3 regions of the Shewanella sp. H8 genome follow, and region 1 is predicted to be linked to each of the others. Evidence: predicted binding sites of a transcription regulator. Region 1 holds the regulator's gene; each other region holds the start of a gene.
The links. Region 1 encodes MetJ, which represses methionine synthesis genes. Its sites were predicted from a motif close to TAGACGTCTAGACGTCTA; they were not measured.

Region 1 (4,293 bases):
CTGACTCCTTAAACAACTACGACTTTTATTGCGACTGCTTCTTTTTGCATTTGAACACTTTATGCAATGAATAGTGGAGCAATGAACTCTTTTTGCATTTGAATCATGCTACAACTGCATATTGTGCTATTTTACGTTATTTCACTCAAACCGCAGCTACCATTAACTCAAATTAAGCTTATTTAATTGCTGCCACGGCAGCTAAACCTGCTTTAAGATCAGTAAGAAGATCTTCTGCGTCTTCAATACCAACAGATAGTCTCAATAAAGTCTCTTTAATACCAGCCTCTTGCCGTGCTTGTGGGTCCATTGCTCTATGAGTCATAGTGGCCGGAACGGCGACTAAACTTTCCACTCCGCCTAAACTTTCAGCAATACTGAACAAAGACAACCCCTGTAAAAAGGCCACAACTTCAGCTTCGCCCCCTTGCAATTCAAAACTTAACATAGCGCCAAAACCTTTTTGTTGTTTTGCCGCAATTTCGTGACCGGGGTGGTCTTTTAAACCCGGATAGTAAACCTTGGTAACCACATCGCTGGCACAAAGTAATTCAACAATCTTTTGCGCATTACGCTGATGCTCGCGAATTCGCACTGCAAGCGTACGCAATCCACGCAGGGTTAAATAACTATCAAACGCAGAACCTGTCAACCCGAGGGTGTTTGACCACCAATGCAATAATTCACCTAACTTGGCATCTTTTGCCACAACAGCACCGCCAACAACATCACTATGGCCATTGATGTATTTGGTGGTTGAGTGGATCACAATATCTGCACCCAATAATAAGGGTTGCTGTAATATTGGTGACAAAAAGGTGTTATCGACTGCCACTAACGCACCAACATCATGACAAGCACGGCTGACAGCTTCGATATCAATTACACGCAGTAATGGATTAGACGGAGTTTCTAACCACACCATTTTAGGTTTCTGGGCAATAGCTTGGTTTAACGCATCAGCGTCAGTTTGATCGACAACCAATACCTTAAATTGACCTTTTTGGGCCAAGTTAGTAAATAAACGGTAACTACCACCATAACAATCATGAGGTACAACCAATAAATCATCAGGACCAAGTAAGCTGGTGACTAACGTAATGGCAGCCATACCGGTACAGGTCACCACGCCAGTAGCACCTTGTTCAAGTTTGGCGAGCGCCTCCCCCAAAATACACCGAGTAGGATTACCTGAACGACTATAATCAAACTCACGAGGATTATTATGACCATCGAATGAATAATTAGTCGATAAATAAATGGGAGGTACAATTGCACCATGTTGTGTGTCTGTTTCAATACCTTGGCGAACGGCCAATGTGGCGCTTTTATGCTTTGTCATAATTACTTCCTAAAATGTCACAAACACACAAGTAGATGTCTAGACGTCCAAATTTACCGAAGAGTTGTTCATCCGTCAACAAAAATAGACGCATAGACGTCTAAACATCAAGAAATCTATTTGCATCGTGATTAAATAGTCGCAATAATTTGACTAGAGTTTGTAACGGTTTAAAATCCGCACCGTATTTATCGTTAAGGGTAAGTTAATGACAGAATGGAATGGCGAATATATTAGCCCATATGCCGAACATGGCAAAAAAAATGAACAAGTAAAAAAGATTACAGTTTCAATACCGCTAAAAGTATTAAAAATACTAACAGATGAGCGCACCAGGCGTCAGATCAACAATCTGCGTCATGCAACTAACAGTGAACTGCTATGCGAAGCATTTTTGCATGCATATACAGGTCAACCATTACCTTATGACTGTGATTTGTCTAAAGATGAACCTGACAGTATTCCAAGTGAAGCGAAAAAGATAATGGATGATATGGGGATCGAGTGGGAAGAACTCGAATAGTTCATTGATTGGTGACTCGCTCACAAACTTTGAAACTGCCCCACTAAGAAGCAGTATGTTTTTATAGAGAACTTATGATGTCATTTATCGATCCAAGCACCTTGATACTGGCATCAGTTATCGTTTTTTTAGGCGCATTAACCCAAAGCTTAATTGGTTTTGGGTTAGCTGTTGTTGCCAGTCCACTATTATATATCGTTGATCCCGAACTTGTGCCCGTACCCATTATTGCAATGGGGTTTGCCATTTCTGCAATGACCTTATTTAGAGAACGTAATCACCTACAATTTAACGGATTACAATACGCCTTGCTTGGGCGGGTCCCCGGTGGCTTTTTAGGCGCAGGATTATTACTGTTTGCACCGCAAGCTATATTGGGACTGATCATTGCTGCAATTGTATTTATTGCGGTGATATTAAGTGTCTATCGCATCACTGCACCTATCAATAAAATGAGTTTATTTATCGCTGGTGTATTTTCAGGCATATTTGGCAACATCGCCGCTATTGGCGGTCCACCTATGGCTATTTTACTTGCAGGCAAAGATCCGAGTAAATTTAGAGCGGCATTATCAGCTTTCTTCGTACTGAGTTCGCTGATTGCATTAGCTATTTTAGCCATAGTCGGTTTAGTAGAGACTAAACATTTATGGTTATCGTTAATGTTATTCCCTTCTATTGTTGCGGGTTATCTAGTATCAGGATTGCTTATTAACCACGTTGATAAAAATAAAACCCGCATCGCGACCCTAGTCTTATGTAGTATTAGTGCCACTGTGTTAGTGATTAAATCAACTAGCGCACTAATCAACTAATCAACTAACCAACTAACCAACTCATAATGAGCTAACCATGGCCTCATTATGAGTTTTTAAGCTTTCCCTCAATAAAATCCTTCCTAAAGACTTATTTCACAGACCAAGTACAACAGATAACGCCTCCTTATTAATAAATCCACTGCAAGACTTTTCATCCAATTAGCAAACTTCATATTGTTACAAAAATGATCCATATCACAATAAGTCCATTAGATTTGATTCAATTAACTTTTTTTCAATTAGATTTTTCTCATGAATATGATCTACTTCAAATTAACACTACTCACTTTTAGGTAACATTATTCACAGCAAAGAAAGAAACACATATTACAAAATGCACCACCTATAAAAAGCCCTATAGAGGATAAAATGATGAACACATACGTTAAAGTTGGTATCGCACTCGCTATTGCATTATCACTAGGTAGCCAAGCAATGGCAGCCGAAGGTGGTAACCCTAAAAAAGGCAAACACCTTTACAAGAAAGAATGTAAAGCTTGCCATAGTGCCGATAGTGAAGGCCCTGAACTTACCCCTATGGCTAAAACCATGAGCCAATGGGACCGCTTCTTCTCTCGTGATAAACATAAAGCAAAACCTGCCGTTTTTGAGGCGCTGTCAGAAAAAGACTTGAAAGATATTCAACAGTTTTTATATGACCATGCAGCCGATTCAGATCAGCCAGCAACTTGCGGCTAATACCTGAAAGCTAAGAGCTTTTCGCTCTAAACGTTACATAAGCATAACAATCCAAAAAAAATTGGGGCGACGCCTCAGGGATTCTTACAACAAAAATTTGCCAGATTAAGTACATTATTTGGCAAATTGGGGGAGCAAGACTATGAGAACACTCATATCAATACTCGTTGCAAATGCACTCTTTATGAGTGGTGCTAGCTTAGCGGCCGATACCGATGCACAAAAGATTGCTGATCTTAAAGAACAACTCGCGACTATTAATGAAGATCTAGAATATTTAAATTCACGCGTTGACAAAACCGAGCGTCACACGGCATTAGACAGAATAGCCATTACGGGTGATTTTAGAACCAAAGCACATTCATTACATTATCAAAATGTCACTTGGAACCCAGCCATGAATGTTAATTTTACTGACTTCGCTACCAAAGCCATGTCAGGAGTATTTGGTGACCCAAGTAGTGCTACCTCACCGTTAGGCCAAATGATGATGGCTAACCCTGATTTAGCCACCGCATTTCAAAATGGTCAGCTACAAGGTGTTATGCCTATGGTGTTAGGCCAGAAAACCCAACAAGATATTGATAATGATATTTTTTATACTACTCGTTTGCGCCTAAACATTGATGCCAAAGTATGGGACAACGTCAGCTTTGCCGGACGCTTAACCATGTTTAAAAGCTGGGGAGATTCTACTGGAGTTAAAGTGTTTGACTCATGGAATGCATTCACCATGGACGGCACCAGTAGCGGTAGCACCAGTGGTGATGAACTAAAAGTAGAACGCGCCTATTTTAACTGGAAAGACATTAACGGCAGCGGCACTTATCTTTCTATTGGACGTCGCCCTTCAACGTACGGCCCACCAAGTCATTATCGTGAAAACGAACTTCGAGGCGGCACACCATCAG
Region 2 (4,293 bases), 430 kb from region 1:
CATTGGTCGTCGGGGGATATTAATTCCGTTAAAGAAAGCCCTTATTAATGAAGCTAATATTCGAGTTGTTATTGATACGGTATCTGCAGATCCTGCTTTAGCAGCCCATTTGTTATTACGCAGTAATACTGCGCATGCCGCAGGCATCGTATTGACAAAAAGCCGAAGTGTTAAAGATGCCTTAATTCGTTTAGGCCAAGTGAATATTTATCGTTATGCATTTTCGTTTTATCTTAAAGAAAGGCTTGATGAGCTTTCTGAGCCTTATAAAAAACTTGTTCAAGGTTATTGGGAATTAAATGAAAACATTGCGATGGATTGCATAGCATTAATACGTGAAGAAAGCGCAACCAATACGAGTAGTAAAATTGATGCAGACGAAATGCAAACATTAGCGCTATTTAGTGTGTTTGGCCAGGTGATTACGTTAACTGCATTTGCTTATTTAAACGCTGAGTTACCACGACCAGTATCGTTAAAAGTATTGAAATCACTCATTGATAAACAACAGCAGCAGTTATCACTAGAGGCTTTTGAATCATTAGGATTAGATGATGATTTACGCGAAGAGTTTTTAATTGCACATAACTTACGCCAAACACAAAATCCTGATTCACCGGGACTTGTGCTTCGACGCGTGTTATCTAAACGGGGTTTATTGATCAATCCGTTGTAGTTTTATACCTTCACTTGCTACCAGCTCGAACCACTTTTGGATTAAATTTGCATTAGTGGCATCGCGGCGATAGGCACCAAATAATGGACGTTTTAGTCCTTCAGCTCCTAATTTTACCGCGGTAAGACTTAATCCCTGACTTTCTCGGATAGACCAAGTAGGCAGGGTTGCTACGCCGTCATTACAGGCAACACGCTGTAATAACATTGAGGTTAAATCGCATTGTTTTTGCTCGCCAGGTTCAATGCCAGCAGGCTCTAAAAAGTGTTTATAAATGTCCAAACGTGCTAAAGGTACTGGGTAGCTAATTAAGGTTTGTTTTGCCAGTTGTGCTGGTGTTACAAATGCTTGTGCCGCTAAAGTGCTATCACTGGAAACGACTAATTTAACTTCAAAATCAAATAGATGTTGATAAGCAATGCTGTGGCCTGGTACTGGGTCTGATGTTAGTACTATGTCTAAACTACCCGTTTCCAACGCATTGAGTGAATCAAATAAATGTCGACTTGAAATATCAATTTGGGCCGCCGGAGCGTGTTGCTTAAATTGCTCTATAACGGGCATTAACCAACGGAAACAACTGTGACATTCAATACCCAGTTTAAGCTGCTGGCTTTCACCCTCTAAGCCGCGCTTAAGATCTGATTCAGTTGCAATCACTTTGGGTAAGATTTCTTCTGCTAGATTCAGCAGACGTGCCCCCTCATGCGTAAAGGTTAACGGCTTACTTTTACGCACAAAAATGCTTGAGTTAATCCGAGTCTCTAACTCTTTTATTTGATGAGAAAGCGCCGACTGAGTTACAAATCGTTTTTTAGCCGCACCCGCTAAACTGCCACTTTCTTTTAACGCCATCAAGGTGCGAAGGTGTCTAAGCTCTATCATTTTCTCTCCACATGAATCTTGCTCAACTAGCCGATGAAATCAATTCGATTGCTTGACAACAGAGTAACACAATAAACTTCTAGACGTCCAGACGCCTATGCAGTTTTTCTGCATAAATGTCCATAAATTTTTTGCTCAACGAAAAGGAAAGCAGTATGAAAATTTCAAGTTTAGGATTTCCCCGTATAGGGCGTCAGCGAGAATTGAAGTTTGCACTTGAGCGCTATTGGCGCGGTGAAGCGGCATTATCGGAATTAAAACAGGTTGCCAGTGAGTTGAAACGTACCCATTGGCAGTGGCAAGCAGACGCAGGCGTTGAGTTCGTTCCCGTAGGTGACTTTGCTTATTATGACCAAGTGTTAACCCTGAGCGCGACGTTAAATGCGATCCCCGAACGTCATCGTGCCACTCAAGCTGATGGCAGCCTAGCCGCTATCGACATTGACACATTATTTCGCGTGGCTCGTGGTCGATCGCAAACTGGCCAACATGCCTGTGCGGCAGAAATGACCAAGTTTTTTAATACTAACTACCATTATCAAGTACCAGAATTAAGCGCTGAACAAACATTCGAGATTGCCTTTGAGCAATTGTTTGATGAAGTGACAGAGGCACAACAATTAGGCCATCAAGCTAAACCAGTAATGCTCGGTCCAGTAACTTATTTATATTTATCTAAAAGCCTCACTGAGTTTAATAAGTTATCGTTATTACCGCAGTTACTATTAGCTTATGAGCAAATACTGTCTCGTTTTGCTGCCCAAGGTGTTAGCTGGGTTCAACTTGACGAGCCGGTACTTGCAGCGGATTTAACCGACGAGTGGCAGCAAGCCATTAACCACAGCTATCAATTTTTAGCGCAAAAAAAACCTACGTCATTGAATATTTTACTTGCCAGTTATTATGGTTCTATTGCCCATCATCAAGCATTGGTGAGCGCATTACCGGTAGAGGGATTACACCTTGATTTAGTAACAGCGCCAGAACAATGTGATGTGTTTGTTGATGCACTTTCTCGCCAACAAGTGCTCTCTATTGGGGTCATTAATGGCCGCAATGTGTGGGCTGCTGATGTTGATGTAATTGCTGAGCAAGTATCCGAATTAGCGACTACGTTAGGTGATCGTTTGTGGATTTCACCTTCATGTTCATTGTTGCATTGTCCTGTTGATGTCGAGGTTGAAACCCAATTAATGAGTCCATTGCTTGGTCAATTAGCTTTTGCAAAACAAAAGTTATTTGAGCTTAATGAAATTCACCAATTAATCGTTGAGCAAGGTTCTGCAACTAGCCAAGCGATTATTGATCGTTGCCAGCAACGCCGCTTGGCAAAAGCTGCCGCAGCTAATCAACAGGTTGTTGATCGTGTGTCGCAGTTAACCGCTGATGATTTTGAACGTATCAGTCCATTTGCCAGCCGTATTATTGCCCAACAGCAAAAGCTAGGGCTACCATTGTTACCCACGACTACCATAGGCTCATTTCCGCAAACCCCCGCTATTCGAGGGTTACGCAACCGCTGGCGTAAAGGCGAAATCAATGACAGTGATTACCGGTTACAGCTTGAACAAGTCACTCAAGACACTATTTCTCGTCAACTTAAATTAGGTATCGACGTGCTAGTTCACGGCGAAGCTGAACGTAATGACATGGTGGAGTATTTTGGCGAACAATTAGAGGGCGTTGGGTTTACTCAATTTGGTTGGGTGCAAAGTTATGGTTCTCGCTGTGTTAAACCTCCATTAATTTATGGGGATGTGTCTCGCCCTAAGCCCATGACAGTTGATTGGGCTACCTATGCGCAAAGCTTAACCGACAAACCTGTTAAAGGCATGCTAACGGGTCCGGTAACCATTTTGCATTGGTCGTTCGCTCGTGAAGATATTTCACGTAAAGATATTGCCAATCAACTTGCGTTAGCAGTACGTGACGAAGTGGTTGATTTAGAGAAAGCGGGTATTGGGATTATTCAAATAGATGAACCCGCATTTCGTGAAGGTTTGCCGATTAAACAAAGCCAATGGGCGGATTATTTAGCCTGGGCTGTTGATGCTTTTAAGTTATCGGCGGCAGGTGTTGAAGATGCAACTCAAATTCATACTCACATGTGTTATAGCGAATTTAATGACACTATCAATGCTATTGCAGCAATGGATGCCGATGTGATTACCATTGAAACATCACGTTCACGGATGGAGTTATTGAATGCCTTTGAAGACTTTCATTATCCGAACGACATTGGTCCTGGGGTATACGACATTCATTCGCCCAATATTCCAACGGTTGAAGAAATGGTTGACCTTATTACTAAGGCATCGGAGAAGATTCCGGTAAAACAATTATGGGTAAATCCTGATTGTGGTTTAAAAACCCGTACCTGGGATGAGGTAGAGCCCGCACTGCGTAATATGATTGAAGCAACGAAAGTGCTTAGACGTCGATTTTAATGTTGGAGCAAGTGTGGTTGCTCTCGATTAACTTGCAGAACTCAATTGAGTTAGGTTGAGTTCTGCTACTCCATTTTGCTCGTTATTACGCAGTGATTTTGCGGTGAACTGCGCTATTGTTTACTACACTAGAAATGTATTCAAAAAAACAATAGGAGCTATTATGAGTCACACTTATAAAGTCATTGAACTAGTGGGGTCATCACCTATCAGTTCAGATGAGGCGGTCAAAAATGCGATTGCAGAAGCCAATAAAAGTTTACTACATTTGCGTTGGTTTCAAGT
Region 3 (4,293 bases), 1.6 Mb from region 1:
CGGGTAATGCACTTTTTAAATGGTGGCAACAAAACGACTCAACAACAGATAGATACGGTGATGATCCCTCGATTGGCTCAATATTTAAATCCAGATAAAGGCTGGGGATTATGGAAAGTTCATGCACTCAATTGTATTGAAAATGATAAACACGGATTAAGTGGCCAGTATTTAGGTTGGGTGTTAGTTAGACCTATGCATTTTTTTACCGATATACAACAGCATGATCTTGAATTAGGTTGGCGTTTCAAATATGTGAGTTGGGGAAAAGGCTATGCAACAGAAGCCGCTCAAGCGGTGATGGAGGTAGTGAGTGCGATAGATGAAGTCACTCATATTAGTGCACTGGCGGTAGAAGATAACTTAGCATCGATCGCTATTATGAGAAAACTTGGCATGACTTTTCAACATAAAAGTATTCACAAAGATCCACTTGGCGATACCGAAGCGGTGTTTTATCAAAAAGCAGTTTAATGGTTAGTGCATACTCCCTTAAAATATCTGTCAGACAATAAAAAAGAGCAGATAAACTGCTCTTTTTTGTCTCGCGTTAGCGGGGTGATTATTTTTGAGCGTCTAAATAACGTTCGGCATCTAATGCCGCCATACAACCAGTACCTGCAGAAGTAATCGCTTGACGATAATGTTGGTCCATTACGTCTCCACAGGCATAAACACCTTCAATGCTGGTTTGAGTTGCATTACCTTCTAAGCCACTGTTTACTTTTAGATAACCGTGATTCATTTCTAATTGGCCTGCAAAAATACCCGTATTTGGGCTGTGACCAATGGCCACAAATACACCCGCTACTTCAAGATCGCTTACTGAACCATCTTTAGTACTTTTCATCTTAAGACCAGTTACACCCATGTCGTTACCAGTCACTTCTTCAAGTGTTTGGTCAAGATGCAAAATGATATTACCGTTAGCCACTTTGTCCATTAGGCGATTGATCAGAATTTTTTCTGAACGGAAAGTATCGCGACGGTGGATTAAGTGAACTTCAGAAGCTATGTTGCTTAAATAAAGCGCTTCTTCAACAGCGGTATTACCACCGCCAATCACTGCAACTTTTTGGTTACGATAAAAGAAACCATCGCAGGTTGCACAGGCTGACACACCACGGCCCATAAAAGCTTCTTCAGATGGAAGGCCTAAATATTTAGCCGATGCACCAGTAGCAATAATGAGTGCATCACAAGTAAACTCGCCATTATCACCTTTTAAACGGAAAGGGCGTTCAGTTAAGTTCACTTCATTGATGTGATCGAAAATAATTTCTGTATCAAACTTTTCAGCGTGCTTTTGCATCCGTTCCATTAATGCCGGACCGGTTAAGTCTTCAGCATCACCTGGCCAGTTTTCGACTTCAGTTGTTGTGGTTAATTGACCACCTTGCTGCATGCCTGTGATCATTACAGGCTTTAAATTTGCACGTGCAGCATAAACAGCAGCGGTATAGCCGGCAGGGCCAGAACCTAAAATTAGTAGGTTAACGTGACGAGCTTCACTCATGATTTGGTTCTCCAATAACTTGCCTTAAGCAATATAGATGAGATTGTATGGAATTTACATCGGCGGGTAAAGCGAAGTTAAGTGTAGGAAATCGATTGTGGTTATCTATTGTGTAAATAATCCGCTTCAAGCTGAGATATGTGTTGCATCAACAAGCTTGAAACGGAAATTTGTCATAATAATGATACGGATTAATCCAACTTAGTAAACTAGGTGACAGGTTGGTAAATTATTCTTCTCAAGATAATTTTGATGATATTCCTCAGCAATGTGGAATGTTTGAATCGGTACAATTTCAGTGACAATATGACGTTGCCCCCATTTACCACTGCGTGCTAACGCTAGCTTAGATGTTTCGGCTTGGGCTTTTTGCTGTTTATCATGAAAAAAGATAGTGCTGCGATATTGAGTGCCAATGTCGCCACCCTGCATATTCAACATGGTTGGGTTATGATTTTTCCAAAAAACATCTAATAACTCGTTGTAATCGATAACTTCAGGATCAAATTCAACTTGCACAACTTCGGCATGACCAGTGGTTCCTGTTTTCACTTCTTTATAAGTCAAAGCTGAATCTTTACCGCCCATGTAGCCACATGTAGCGTTTATTACACCGTTAACTTCACGGAAAAAATACTCAACACCCCAAAAACAGCCTGCACCAAATGTTGCTAACGCCATGACAAACCCTTAAAACAAATTATAGAAGTCTAGATGGCCGTAATTGTGTTCAATATTTGTTTTTTTTGCAAGTAATGTTTTATTAATAAATAAATCTAACTTATGCCTCCATTAAAAATATTGTCGCTTATGCTAGAATCCGCTGATAAAAATAGGCATGCAAAATTTGTAAGATTAAGTGAAGCGCAACAGTAAGATTAATCATGCCGTAAAATAAAGCATTCAAGGAGTTGATAGTGTTATCTAATCCAATTAAAGATAATGATTTTCTAGCTTATACTTTAGCTAATCCAGACAAAATAGACGGCAGTTTCAATTTTATCTTAAGCAATCACACTCGTGTGGATGTGCTTGATACTGGTGTGATTGTGTTCACCCCTAATACCCCAACAACTAAAGACATAGTGCTATCAAGTGCTGTGCACGGCAACGAAACCGCGCCAATAGAAATATGTAATCAATTAATTCGTGATCTTTTGAGTGAAAAAATTATCGCTAAACAACGTTGTTTGTTTTTAATTGGTAATCCAGCAGCTATTATCAACAAAACTCGTTTTATTGACGAAAACATGAATCGTTTATTTAGCGGCGCGCATTCTAAAGGCGAGGGTTTACGCCATCCAGAGCGTCATCGTGCCAAAGCGTTAGAGCAATACGTGGCAGACTTTTACAATGCCAATAGCGACAATCAACGTATTCATTATGACTTACATACCGCAATACGTGCCTCCAAGCATGAAAAGTTCGCGATTTATCCATACCGCCCTGGTCGCGCTTTCAGCGGCGAGCAAATTATGTTTTTGGCGGCATGTGGCGTTGATACTATGTTGTTTCATCATGAGCCAACAACCACATTCAGTTACTATTCGTCTGAGCAATTTCAAGCAGATGCTTTCACCGTTGAATTAGGTAAAGTGATGCCATTTGGCCAAAACGATATGAGTCGTTTTATTCAAACTCATACTATGCTTGAAAAGTTAATCACTGAAATCGTGCTAGAAGTACCAGCGTTTGATGCCGCTAGGGTGAACTTATATAAAGTATCGCGCTCTATTAATAAGCACTTTGATGATTTTGAGTTTAGTTTTGCTGGTGATGTAGAAAACTTCAGTGCCTTTAGTCAAGGTGAAGTGTTAGCGACAGAAGGCGGTAATACCATTACAGTTGAACACCCACAAGAAGCAATCGTATTTCCGAATGCAAATGTGCCTATTGGTCAGCGAACTGTTTTATGTTTAGTACCAGCGTTAAGTGAGAAAATTGAATAGTCGTAAAGCAATATATACATGTTAATCGTGAGTAAAATACGTTTACAGTGAGAGTAAGTATTGATAGGTAGTTTACGTTAACGTAATGTCTACTCGCATAGTATAAATAGAGCCATGTTTATGTTGAACAGGGCTCAACAATAACAAGAGCATAATATGAGCAACGCACCACTGACCAATGAAACAGTGCACCGTGTCAGCTTCTTAGACAAAGCGTCATTGCACATCCCCATTTTGCGTATTTTGCAAGCTGATGGCACCACTTATGAAAATGCGGTTCTACCAGTAATCGATAAGGCTCTGGCCGACAAAATCTTTGATACTTGTGTTTTTACACGAGTATTAGACGAGCGTATGTTGGGTGCGCAGCGTCAAGGACGAATTAGTTTTTACATGACCTGTACTGGTGAAGAAGCCTCAATTATTGGCAGCACAGCAGCGCTTGATAAAGACGACGTCATTTTGGCCCAATATCGTGAGCACGCCTCATTGCGTTATCGTGGTTTTACGACTGAACAATTTATGAATCAAATGTTCAGTAACGAGAAAGATTTAGGTAAAGGTCGTCAAATGCCGATTCATTACGGCAGTCGCGAACTGAATTACCAAACCATTTCATCGCCACTGGCCACTCAAATTCCACAAGCCACAGGTGTTGCCTATGGTATGAAGTTACAAGGCAAACGTAATGTAGCCATTTGTTATTTTGGTGAAGGCGCTGCGTCAGAAGGTGATTTTCATGCCGGTTTAAATATGGCTGCAGTGCTTAAGTCTCCAACCATCTTTTTTTGTCGTAACAATGGTTATGCTATCTCTACTCCTACTGAA

Region 2: the regulator MetJ is predicted to act here: its motif matches at 1,634-1,651, upstream of metE (5-methyltetrahydropteroyltriglutamate--homocysteine S-methyltransferase).
Region 3: the regulator MetJ is predicted to act here: its motif matches at 2,220-2,237, upstream of msrA (peptide-methionine (S)-S-oxide reductase MsrA).

What each region holds. Positions count from the first base shown of each region.
Region 1 is NZ_CP157213.1:3,897,584-3,901,876, forward strand. Features, by position in the region: gene metB (cystathionine gamma-synthase) at 179-1,342, opposite strand; gene metJ (met regulon transcriptional regulator MetJ) at 1,551-1,865, shown strand; gene ABIS04_RS17005 (sulfite exporter TauE/SafE family protein) at 1,940-2,680, shown strand; gene ABIS04_RS17010 (cytochrome c) at 3,053-3,382, shown strand; gene ABIS04_RS17015 (DUF3373 domain-containing protein) at 3,525-4,293, shown strand, end outside.
Region 2 is NZ_CP157213.1:3,465,368-3,469,660, reverse strand. Features, by position in the region: gene ABIS04_RS14995 (HDOD domain-containing protein) at 1-676, shown strand, start outside; gene ABIS04_RS14990 (LysR family transcriptional regulator) at 656-1,561, opposite strand; gene metE (5-methyltetrahydropteroyltriglutamate--homocysteine S-methyltransferase) at 1,717-4,008, shown strand; gene ABIS04_RS14980 (dodecin) at 4,172-4,293, shown strand, end outside.
Region 3 is NZ_CP157213.1:2,261,449-2,265,741, reverse strand. Features, by position in the region: gene ABIS04_RS09855 (GNAT family N-acetyltransferase) at 1-474, shown strand, start outside; gene trxB (thioredoxin-disulfide reductase) at 563-1,516, opposite strand; gene msrA (peptide-methionine (S)-S-oxide reductase MsrA) at 1,718-2,197, opposite strand; gene astE (succinylglutamate desuccinylase) at 2,434-3,465, shown strand; gene ABIS04_RS09835 (thiamine pyrophosphate-dependent dehydrogenase E1 component subunit alpha) at 3,622-4,293, shown strand, end outside.